4 regions of the Bacillus sp. TCT6 genome follow, and region 2 is predicted to be linked to each of the others. Evidence: predicted binding sites of a transcription regulator. Region 2 holds the regulator's gene; each other region holds the start of a gene.
The links. Region 2 encodes Rex, which represses fermentation and respiration genes when NADH is low (regulators of the CRP and FNR family bind a similar motif). Its sites were predicted from a motif close to TTGTGAAATATTTCACAA; they were not measured.
Positions count from the first base shown of each region.

Region 1: a site for Rex is predicted at 1,813-1,830, ahead of pflB (formate C-acetyltransferase). Genes of this name have one in related genera too.
Region 3: a site for Rex is predicted at 1,276-1,293, ahead of hcp (hydroxylamine reductase). Genes of this name have one in related genera too.
Region 4: a site for Rex is predicted at 1,676-1,693, ahead of AC0ONG_RS23825 (L-lactate dehydrogenase). Genes of this name have one in related genera too.

Region 1 is NZ_JBVYHX010000001.1:234,150-237,348, reverse strand. Features, by position in the region: gene pflB (formate C-acetyltransferase) at 1-1,702, opposite strand, end outside; partial or broken gene AC0ONG_RS01060 (hypothetical protein) at 1,855-2,075, opposite strand; gene AC0ONG_RS01055 (glycosyltransferase family 2 protein) at 2,044-3,199, opposite strand, start outside.
Region 2 is NZ_JBVYHX010000001.1:3,968-7,166, reverse strand. Features, by position in the region: gene AC0ONG_RS00040 (CPBP family intramembrane glutamic endopeptidase) at 174-923, shown strand; gene AC0ONG_RS00035 (YdiK family protein) at 920-1,111, shown strand; gene AC0ONG_RS00030 (redox-sensing transcriptional repressor Rex) at 1,141-1,770, opposite strand; gene AC0ONG_RS00025 (ABC-F family ATP-binding cassette domain-containing protein) at 1,958-3,199, shown strand, end outside.
Region 3 is NZ_JBVYHX010000001.1:3,040,763-3,043,961, reverse strand. Features, by position in the region: partial or broken gene bla (subclass B1 metallo-beta-lactamase) at 100-615, shown strand; gene hcp (hydroxylamine reductase) at 1,357-2,643, shown strand.
Region 4 is NZ_JBVYHX010000001.1:4,615,524-4,618,722, forward strand. Features, by position in the region: gene AC0ONG_RS23820 (PTS sugar transporter subunit IIC) at 1-611, opposite strand, end outside; gene AC0ONG_RS23825 (L-lactate dehydrogenase) at 634-1,584, opposite strand; gene AC0ONG_RS23830 (spore coat protein) at 1,830-2,078, opposite strand; gene AC0ONG_RS23835 (hypothetical protein) at 2,092-2,277, opposite strand; gene AC0ONG_RS23840 (MBL fold metallo-hydrolase) at 2,391-3,110, opposite strand.

The sequences.
Region 1 (3,199 bases), 230 kb from region 2:
CACGATCATCATTGTTACCGTATTTAGGGAAGTCTCCTTCAATTTCGAAGTCCACTGCAATACCGTTTTCATCACGGATTGGTTTTACTTGTGCGTATTTAATTGCACTTAATGAGTCTGCTACTACAGATAGACCCGCGATACCTGTTGCCATTGTACGAAGAACATTCGTATCATGAAGTGCCATTTCAATACGTTCATAGCTATATTTATCATGCATGTAATGGATAACATTTAGTGTGTTTAAATATAGACCCGCTAACCATTCCATTGTCATATCAAACTTATGCATAACTTCTTCGTAATTTAATACTTCAGAAGTAATTGGTGCGTACTCAGGACCAACTTGTGCTTTTGATTTTTCATCTTTACCACCGTTAATCGCATATAATAATGCTTTCGCTAAGTTTGCACGAGCTCCGAAGAACTGCATTTGCTTACCGATTCTCATTGCAGATACACAACAAGCAATTCCGTAATCATCGCCGTAATCAGCACGCATAATGTCATCATTTTCATATTGAATTGCTGATGTTTTGATGGACATTTTCGCACAGTAGTTTTTAAAGTTCTCTGGTAATTGTTTAGACCAAAGAACTGTTAAATTCGGTTCTGGAGCTGGTCCTAAATTATCTAATGTATGCAAGAAACGGAATGAGTTCTTTGTTACTAATGGACGACCATCTAATGCAATACCACCGATAGATTCAGTTACCCAAGTTGGGTCACCAGAGAATAATTCATTATAATCAGGTGTTCTTGCGAATTTCACAAGACGTAATTTCATAATGAAGTGATCTACAATTTCTTGTACTTCTTCTTCTGTTAAAGTACCATTTGCTAAATCTCTTTCAATGTAAATATCTAAGAATGTAGAAGTACGTCCAAGACTCATTGCAGCTCCGTTTTGCTCTTTAATCGCCGCAAGATATGCGAAGTATAACCATTGGAACGCTTCTTGTGCATTTGTTGCTGGTTTAGAAATATCGAAACCATGAGAAGCAGCCATTTGTTTTAGTTCTTGAAGTGCACGCATTTGCTCAGATAATTCTTCGCGTAAACGCATTGTATCTTCGCTCATTACACCACCAGTTAAATTCAAATCAGCTTTTTTCGCTTCAATTAAATGATCAATACCATATAATGCTACGCGTCGATAGTCACCGATAATGCGTCCACGACCGTATGCATCTGGAAGACCAGTAATAACGCCTGATTTACGTGCATTTCTCATTTCTGGTGTATAGGCATCGAATACACCTTGGTTATGAGTTTTTCTCCAATCTCTAAAAATACGACTAAGTTCTTTGTCCATTTCGTATCCATAAGATTCACAAGCTTGCTCCGCCATACGAATACCACCATATGGTTGTAAAGAACGTTTAAATGGTTTATCAGTTTGGAAACCGACTACCTTTTCAATATCTTTATTTAAGTATCCTGGGTCATGTGATGTAATAGAAGAAACAATTTTTGTATCCATATCAAGAACGCCACCGTTTTCACGTTCTTTTGTTGTTAAATCCATTACTTGATCCCAAAGTTGTTTCGTTGCTTCAGTTGCTTCTGCTAAGAAAGATTCGTCTCCTTCGAAAACGTTTACATTATTTAAAATGAAATCGCGAACATCAATCTCTGCTTTCCATTTTTCACCTTTAAAGTTTTCCCATGCGTTTTTAACATTTTCTAATACTTGAGTCATCCTAATCTCCTCCATTTTTGATTAGTACAGGACTAAGATTTTTTATATAACAGCTTACACACTTAGAATACTACTTTTTTAAGAAAGTGAACGAAATAGTTGTGACATGTTTGTGAAAAGTTGAGCAAACCACTATATATATAGTGGTAACTTCATTTAAAAGTCTTTAAAATTAACCCTTTCCTTAATTGTATTTTTTTGGTATTCTTATATACGAGTCCTATTTTGTAATATAAGAACAATACCCATTGTAGAACTGTAATACTCTTATCTCCTAATCTGTTATAGTTTTTATAACAGAACAAAAAAGTGTACACATGTTGTACACTTTTTTGTTACTTCTATAAAACATCTCTTTTTCTATTGCCATCATAGAATCCGCCACGATTGTCTGTTAATGCAATTATTTGCTCTAGTCCCTCTATATGATCACCTATAATTCGAAGTACAGCTGGAGGATGACCTATTTTTGCAAAATGTTCACTGGGACGAATACGGTTCATCTTATCAACCTCAACACGATATACACACGCAATTTCAAATCCAGAAAGAAGAGCCTTCACTTGTGCTACACAAGGTGACAATAAAGATTTATACCCAATTGCTTTCAAACACTTGTGGCTAAATGCATTAGGTACCGCAATAAGTGATCCTACCCCTAAATCCTTTCTATCACAAGCTAAATTTAGTGCATACTTAAACGCAGTTACAAGATGAAGTGGTACTCTTAGATCTAAATAATGATTTAAATCATTTAATGCGACGTCCTTTCCATCTGCAATAGCTTTTGCAAAAGGATATAGCTCCCTAGCTGGAATAACAAAATCACCATCTATAAATAACACAATTTCTCCTTTTGCAAAATAAGTTCCAAGTGAACGCCCTACATCGTTTCCAAGGGCTTCTTTATATACAATTGTCGTTGCGCCCTTGTCTTTTGCAATCGTTGCTGTTTTATCTGACGAACCATTTACGACGACGATGATTTCAAAAGGTTCAATTTTACGAAGCTCTTCTATAACGTTTCCAATTGTTTTCTCTTCATCTTGTACAGGAATAACAACCGATAGTTGCTTTCCTTTATACAAATTGGATGTAACGCCCCATCCTTGATAAAAATCTTCGAAATTTAAAGTATGATAGACGCTATTCCTTTTCCTATTTCCATCATAATATCCCCCGCGTGTATCACTGCTTACTATCCGTTCCGCAACAGCTTCTATATGATCACCTATCATTCTTCTTTCAGATTGAGAAAGGCTCGTGCCATATGCAGCATGTTCAACCGGTCGAAATTTATTCGGCGTAATAACATCAATAGCACAATGACGGCTAATTCTCCATTTACTTTGTGCTATACGTAAATGAGCTACAATAGGATTAACTAAACATTCGTATCCAATACTCTGGACGACTTCTTTCGTCAACGCATGAGGTACAGATAATAAAGAATCTATTTTTAATTCTTCACGCTCTAACATTGCATTTAATATTTGA
Region 2 (3,199 bases):
ACCCTAAGTTGTTTTCGCTAAACGTACAACTTTTTCCTGTCTCCTACTTTAATTTAAAATACGTATTTACAAAAAAATCATAATTCGAATGAAAGTTTATATCGTAGATAACATATTTACATGTTATCCTACCTCATCTCATACACTAGAGTTAGAAAGGATGGTTAAACCATTTGAAGAAACAATACTGGTGGATTATCGTTACATACATTTTAATGCAATTATCTGGCGCTGTTGGATTACCACTTCTCCTAAAAACAGGACTCTATGATAATAGAGGATTTACCATTGAGGAAAAAGGACAAATCATAATGGGACACTGGGCAATTATTAGCTTCTTTGTTGCATTATGTATCGTACTTTGGTTACTTAGAACAGATATTCGCGACAGACATTTAGATGCAACGCGCTCTTCTGTTCCAGCTACAATTGGGTGGATTTTCATCGGATTATTCTTAGCTTTCTTTTCACAAATAGTTGCCGGTATGATCGAGATGCAGCTACTAGGAATTAAACAAGGTTCAGAAAATACAATGAAACTGATGGAAATTGCACGAACTACTCCTTGGTTCCTTATTGTTGTATCTATAATCGGACCTATCTTAGAAGAAATCGTATTTAGAAAAATTCTATTCGGTGCACTTTATAAGAAGTTCAACTTCTTTATTGCAGCTATCATTAGTTCACTTGTATTCGCAGCAATTCATTTTGATTTTACTCACTTATTGGTATACACTGCTATGGGGCTCGTATTCGCCTTCTTATATGTGAAGACGAAGCGCATTATCGTTCCTATTGCAGCTCATGTTGCGATGAATACATTAGTCGCTATTGGGCAAATTTTTATGAGCAATGAGCAAATTCAAGAAATGATTAAAGAAGCTGAAAAAATGCAAGGATTTATCGGAGGATTTTTTGTATGAGAAACTCACCATTGTTCATGGCCGCATTATACTTCCTTCTTGGATGTATCTTTACACGCTTCGCCATTACGAACGTGACAGATACAATCTGGAATGTGTGGACAATACTATTTGCAGTTATGGCAACAATTGATTTTAATTTGGCACTTCGCCTTATATTAGTTAAATTCACAAAGAAGAAACAATAATAAAACGCAGAGGTCGCTTCCTCTGCGTTTTATTGTGGATAGTTTTTCAAAAAGTAAACTAATGTTTGTAACTCTACAGCTAAATCAATATGATGAATTCTAATATTCTCTGATACGTTTAATCGTGCTGGTGTGAAATTCAAAATACCGTGCACGCTCGTTTCAGCTAATCTATCTGCTACAGCTTGTGCTACTGTAGCCGGTACTGTTAATATTGCCACTTGTATATCATTTGATAATCTCTCTTCTAATTCATCTAAATGATATACAGGAATGCCCCCGATTTCTGTTCCAACTTTCTCTTCACTAACATCAAATGCCATTTCAATTTTTGTATTATTGTTTTTCGTGAAATTATAATGTAAGAAAGCGGTCCCTAAATTACCTACTCCAATAAGTGCTACACGCGTTATATCATCTTGATCAAGTGTTTCGCGGAAAAATGATAATAAATAATTTACGTTATATCCATATCCCTTTTTCCCTAATGCTCCAAAATACGAAAAATCTCTTCGTATTGTTGCGGAATCTACTTTTACCGCTTCACTCAATTCGGCCGATGAAACACGCTGCTTACCAGAAAGAGATAAGTTTTGGATAAATCGATAGTATAGAGGCAATCTTTTAGCAGTGGCTTGTGGAATCTTTTGCTGATCCATATGACCTCTCCTCTCTTCCTATCTTTATTCATATACTTTAATCAAATACAGAAGTTTAGCACTCATTAAATTCCTTGTATAATAAAGAGAAGAAGTATTCTCTCTTTATTTTAAACTATACACTATTTTTAGTATGATTGAGAAATATAAACATGGCAAAGTTAAGAAATTATTTGAGGTGAGAACATTGATTTTATTACAAGTAAATGGACTTTCGAAATTATACGGTGCAGAAACAATTCTTGCAAACATAAAATTGGAAGTACAAACAAAAGATCGTATCGCATTAGTTGGAAGGAATGGAGCTGGAAAATCTACATTATTAAAAATTATCGCTGGTGAGTTATCACATGATGGTGGCGAAATTATAAAACCGAAAGATGTCTCAATCGGGTATTTAGCTCAAAATACTGGCCTAGAAACGTCTTTAACAATTTGGGATGAAATGCTAACCGTCTTTACCCACTTACAGCAAATGGAGACAAAACTTCGAAAGCTTGAGCAAGAAATGGGAAAAGAAGAAAACTTTTCAAACGAAGCTATATATGAAAGATTGTTAGCTGATTATGACCAATTGCAACTCAATTATAAAGATCAAGGTGGATATCAATACGAAGCGGATATTCGCTCCATTTTAAGCGGCCTTGGCTTCCCAGTTGAAACACACCAGACGACGATCTCTACTTTAAGTGGCGGGCAAAAAACAAGATTAGCTCTCGGGAAATTATTATTAACAAAACCAGACTTACTTATTTTGGACGAGCCTACAAACCATTTAGACATTGAAACATTAACATGGCTTGAGCAATATTTACAAGGTTATCCTGGCGCAATATTAATCGTTTCCCATGACCGTTATTTCTTAGACAAACTCGTTACACAAGTATATGAAATTTCGAATAAAGAAAGCAGACGATTTGTTGGTAACTACAGTAAATATTTAGACTTAAAATCAGCATTATATGATCAAGAAATGAAACGTTACGAAAAACAACAAGATGAAATCGCAAAACTTGAGGACTTCGTTCAAAAGAATATAGCTCGCGCTTCTACAACGAAACGTGCTCAAAGTCGCCGTAAACAACTAGACAGAATGGAATTATTAACGAGACCATTAGGGGATTCTAAGTCAGCATCATTCCACTTCGATATTGAAAAGCAAAGTGGAAATGATGTTTTACAAGTAAAAGATGCAACCATCGGCTATGAGGAGGACCCTATAATTGAACACGTAACTATGCGCTTAACTCGCGGAGATAGTGTTGCCTTAGTTGGTCCAAACGGAATTGGGAAATCCACATTATTAAAATCTATTGTGAATAAGTTACCACTATTAAATGGTAATGTTTCTTTCGGATCAAATGTATCTGTTGGCTATTATGACCAAGAACAAGCAAATTTAACATCTTCTAAACGGGTTTTAAATGAA
Region 3 (3,199 bases), 3.0 Mb from region 2:
GAATGTTATAATTTAACAAAATACAATTTTGATTTTAAATGTAATAGAAAAATGGAGTATTTGTAATGAGGGGAGATTAAGTATGAATATTGTGGAGTTTCAGATTGGGATGAAAAATTAACGAAGGAACTAATAGAAATGGTAGAAAAGAAATTTCAGAAGCGCGTAACGGATTTCATTATTACACATGCGCACGCTGATCGAATTGGCGGAATAAAAACGTTGAAAGAAAGAGGTATTAAAGCGCATAGTACAGCATTAACTGCAGAATTAGCAAAGAAAAATGGATATGAAGAGCCGCTTGGAGATTTACAAACAATTACGAGTTTGAAGTTTGGCAATACAAAAGTAGAAACGTTCCATCCAGGGAAAGGACGTACAGAAGATAATATTGTTGTTTGGTTGCCACAATATAAAATTTTAGCTGGAGGCTGTTTAGTGAAATCTGCGGAAGCAAAAGATTTAGGAAATGTTGCGGATGCATACGTAAATGAATGGTCTACATCGATTGAGAATGTGCTGAAGCGATATGGAAATATAAATTCGGTAGTACCTGGTCATGGAGAAGTAGGAGACAGAGGATTACTTTTACATACATTGGATTTATTAAAATAAGAAATTGTAGAAATACAAAAGAGAGGAGAAATAATTTTCTCCTCTCTTTCTTCTAACTATATTTAAATGCTGAATCTGTCGATTACGCCAGCATGTATTACTGAGATTTTAATTCCAAGTATACAAATACTAGAACTGTCATAATTGCTATAACAACGTAAGTAGCATCAAGCATTATAAGTGTTTTTAAAGTTTCAGTCATTCTAATTCACCCCTGTTATAAAAATATAACATGATCTTTTTATTGATTAGATAAGAGATCATAAAGATAAAATGTATATGAAATTTCTTAAGTAGTTTCTATATAAATATATCATATAAATAATGTAAGTAATGTTAAGATAGTGTAAATGTATTGTAAATAAAAAGCTTTACAATAAAGGCTTTAATAAAAAATGATAGTTCCTTAAAATAAAAAATACGCTATTCTTTCTATTGAAGGATAGAAAAGGATGGCGTTTTTGTATGTCTATTTTCATATGTGATGAATTGCAACTATTTGTATAAGGATTCAAAAAATTTTCGTTGTATATATTTCTCCAAATTAATTATTTAGCTATTTAAAAGTATCGAAAGATGTGTGCACACTAATGTACATTTTTTAGTGTCAATAAAAATATTATGTCAACAATATGAACTGTCACAAATCTTTATATATTATTGTGATTGATATCACATCACTTTTTTTCAATGGGTATTATGCTTAAGGTGTAATGAATGATTGGGAGAGGGTGGGATGATATGTTTTGTTATCAATGTGAACAAACGCCAACAGGCGGATGTAAAGTGATGGGTGTTTGTGGTAAGAATGAAACGATTGCGAGTTTACAAGATACGATTGTGTTTGGGCTAAAAGGAATTGCAGCTTATCGCACACATGCTGCTCAGCTAGGGTATACGGATGCATTTGTAGATGCTACAACACAAGAAGCTTTATATATGACATTAACAAATTCTAATTTTAACGAACAAGAGCATATTGATATGGCTATGAAAGTTGGGAAATCAGCTTTACGGGTGATGGAGTTATTGGATGAGGCACATACGAATCATTTTGGTGTGCCAGAACCTGTACAAATTACACAAAATCGTGTAGAAGGTAAAGCAATTGTAGTTACGGGCCATAATTTATTTGCATTAGAAGAACTATTAAAGCAAACAGAAGGAAAAGACATTAATATTTATACGCATTCTGAAATGCTACCAGCACACGGATACCCGCAGCTGAAAAAATATAAACATTTAAAAGGAAACATCGGTAAGGCATGGTATGATCAAAGACGCCTTTTTGAAAAATTTACTGGTGCCATATTAGCTACAACGAACTGTGTTATGCCAATTAAAGGCTCGTACTCTGATCGATTCTTTTCATATGACATTGCAGGTTTAGAAGGTGTACAAAAAATTGAAAATGATGATTTTACAACGTTAATTCAAAAAACGCTAGAACTTCCAGAAGTACATATGGAGTCGGATGAACAGTTAGTGACAGGGTTTCATCATAATACAGTATTATCATTAGCTCCAGAAATTATTGACGCAGTAAAAAAAGGGAAAATAAAGCGTTTCTTTGTTATCGCCGGTTGTGATGCACCGGGAAAAGGCGGAGAATATTATCGTGAATTAGCAACGTCACTTCCGCCAGAAACGGTTATTTTAACAACTTCTTGCGGGAAATTCCGCTTTAATGATGTGGATTACGGTGTTGTACCTGGTACGGAAATTCCGCGTTACATTGATTTAGGACAGTGCAATAATTCAATTTCTACAGTGAAAATAGCGGCTGCTTTAGCTGATGCTTTTCAATGTGAAGTGAATGAATTGCCAGTAAGTATTGTCCTATCATGGTTTGAACAAAAAGCGGTTGCCATTTTACTAGGGCTATTTAGTCTTGGGATTCAAGATATTCGCATCGGTCCAAAGGCTCCTGAATTTATTTCAGCTGGCGTGCTTGATGTATTACAAGAAACATTTGGTTTAAAACTAATTACAAATGCAGCAGAAGATATGGCTATGATGTTATCGTAACGGAAAAGATGTTTTCACTTAATTGTGGCTTTATAAATCATTTGTATGTGTGTGAGTAAACGAACATACATACAAATGATTATTAATAAAGAAAATTTGCTATATCTATAAATTTTATAATTTTATAAAGCTTTTAAAGTGTAACACCACATGCCCATCACCTTAAGATTTTAAGTATCCCCAAAACGAAATTTTTACATGAATATCTATAATTTCACCTCTTTTTCATTTGATTTGAAAATAAGCTTTCTATTTTTAAAAACCAACGATACCACCTCAAATTATATGAATAAAATCCATTCATTTATTAGGAAAATGGATTAAAAATAATAAGGTAGACTAAAAAGTAAAATATTATTTATGATAATCATTCTTTTATAAAATTCAAATTGGAAATAGCCCTACTCATTTTCAAAATGGAGGGGCTTTTTTTACTGTAAAATCAATATCTGCAGCTTATTTTTGTTGAAAAAATTCTCATTCTTATTTTGATAGTGATATGGGTACATATACATGCACATCAATCTTTTATTATGAAGTAGCCCTTGAATATATT
Region 4 (3,199 bases), 4.6 Mb from region 2:
GCAGCACCACCTGCAACACCGTCTAAGCTAAGTGCGATCGCTAACGCAGCTGATGAAGCTGGAGAGATAAGTAATAATCCCCAAACTACTGCAATGACGATAGAAGCGATAAACGGGCTACCAGCTGAGCTATCTTTAATAAATGCTCCAACTGTATTTAAAACAGGAGTAATATTATGAGATAACCAAATACCTACTAAACCAGAACCTAATATTGCCGCAAATGGAACGAGCATCATATCTAACGCAGTTTTTCCGCTTAAACGTTTACCAATATATACAGCTAAAGTTGCTGTTAATAAAGCACCGATTGGCTCACCTGTTTTAATAATTAGACCTGCTTCAGTAATTGAAATGGATCCGGCACCAATTGCTCCAGCCACCATAGCCGAGAAGATTACAAGGCCATTTGCACCGAGCATAAAAGCAATTCCGGCACCAATTGCTGGTGCCATAAGTGATTTTGCAACAACTCCGATTGTAATAAGTAATGGTATATCAACAATTCTTCCTATATTTTCGATCAGTAAACCAATTCCGAGGGATACGAAAATACCTTGTGCGATTCCAGCAGATGCTTTAAATACACGAGACATTATATATTCCTTCATTTGTTTCACCTTCTTCTATAAGTTAGTAACCAATTGTTTTCATATAATCACGTAAAATATCGTTTGATTTTGCGAATCGAGATTCTTCATCCTCTGTTAAATTGAGTTCTACAACTTCTCTTATACCGTCTCTAGTAATAATAGCTGGTACTCCTGTACAAATATCATATTCACCATACTCACCATCTAAAATGGCTGATACAGCAATGACACGGTGATCATCATTAAAGATTGAGCTTGCAATATATGCTAGAGAATTTCCGATTCCGTAATAAGTAGTTCCTTTACGTTTATAAATTTCCCATCCGGCTTTTGCAGTCTTCTCAACGATTTCATCTAAATCTATTTCACCAAATCGTTCTTTTTGTTCTTCTAAAATTTGCAGAATTGGCTTTCCACCAACAGTTACGTGAGACCAAGCAACCATTTGAGAATCACCATGTTCTCCTAATGAATACCCATGAATACTACGAGGGTCTACATGTAGCATTTCAGATAAAATTGTTCTTAAGCGAGAAGAATCTAGTGATGTACCAGTACCGATTACGCGATTTCTAGGTAATCCAGATAATTTCCAAACTTCATATGTAATAATATCAACTGGGTTCGATGCAAGTAAGAAAATACCATCAAATCCACTTTCCATTACGCCACCAACAACACTTTCCATAATCTTCGCACTCGCTCCTAAAGTATCTAAGCGACTTTGCCCTGGTTTTGGTGCTGGTCCTGCTGTAATAATGACAATGTCCATATCTTTGCAGTCTTCATAGCTTCCTGCATATACTTTTGTTCTTGTATTTGTAAAGTTAATGCAATGTGATAAATCCATTGCTTCCCCAACTGCACGTTCATGATTTATATCAATTAATAATAGCTCTTCGCAAATCCCTTGATTTACAATGGAATACGCACAACTTGATCCAACTAATCCAGTACCGATAATTGCAATTTTTCTTGTATGTCTTTTCATAGCAATCTCTCCTAATTGATCATATAATCTATTTCTTTTGTTCTTTACATTCTTAATTATAGAGGTTCCCACGATAGAAACCATGGATACTTTGTGAAATATCGAACAAAGTTTTTGTCCTTTTTATGAATTGTTATATTCCATTTTCGTCATATTTGTTACAACTGGAAAAATATTTATTATGTATTTATTGACATACAAAAAATAAAACGAGCGAATTCATTTTCGCTCGTTTTTTCATCCTATTATTCTGCACTTAACTGACTTTTCAATTGCTGCACAATCATCGGATTCGCAGGTGCTGCTGGTTTATAATAACTCTTTTGCTTTGCGTACTCATACATATTACGTTGACGCATTTCATCTTGATTACGAATTTGGATTAACGTTTGATGTAACTGTTCATTATCAGACTGAGCAATATAATTTGCATAACTTGTTAAACTTGCATTTAATCCTGCTAAATAATCATTTACCATATCTTTTTCATTCATCTTTTACTTCCTCCTATCCTAGGAAAGTCATTAATTGCTGTTTCGTATTTCTTGCATCTTGCGCATCTTTTTGTAGCATTTGTTTCAGTTGTGGATCTGTACACGTCTGTGCATACTGCTCCAACTTGTTAATAATTGTTGCGTGTCCACCAATTAAATGACGTAAGTTTTCTACTTCAAGCTCTGTTAAATTTTGCATGGAATACTCCTACCTTTCTTCTTTCATTCTTCTTTAGTATTCTGTTTTTTTCAAATCGTATTCATTAAAAAGTCTGCTAAATAATCATTTAACTAAAAAGAGCCTCTAAACGATTAGAGGCTCTTTCTACTTAAATTCCTTTCCGCTTCTTCAATCGCCCGTTGCATTTGTATTAACGGATTTTCAATCATTTTCCCATGTCCTGTCGCCAATAAAGACGGCTTATACTCCAGCAATTTCTGCGCGCTTGCTAATGAAACTTCTGCATCCCACGTACCAAACATAGGAAACGGGAAAAGCCACTTCAACTGTCCTGCTACCGCTAATCCTCCTCTCGTTTGAAATGCATCTCCAACAATGAGTGCATCATTTCTTGTGTCTAAAAACGCCATTGATCCCGGTGTATGACCTGGAGCTCCAATCGCTACAAGAGAACCAACTTTATCTCCCTCTTGAAGAAGAATATCTGGAATCGTATTTATCTGTTTTGACACTCCCACTTTTATTGATGTATTTCGTTCTCCCTCTTGCAGTACCTTATCTCCTTCAAGTAAACATGCATCTCTTTTTGAAATATAGACCGGAACATCCGGCAGCACTTGTTTTATAACATCAAGCGCTCCTACATGGTCATCATGCGCATGTGTAATAACGATATTCGTAATCGGTTTTCCTATTTTCCGAGCTGATTGTAAAATCTTCTTTGCACAAAACGGTAAAGCCGCATCAATTAAAGTTAATCCTGTCTCTTCTTCAACGAAGTAACAGTTAATTGGAAATAGACGCGGTAAAAATGCGATTTGATGAACTGTTCCTACACTTATTACCTTCATCTTCTTTACCTCCATAAAAAAGAGCTGTTTACACATACATATGTAAAACAGCTTTATTCAAGAATTCAGCAATAAAAAACCAGTAGCCA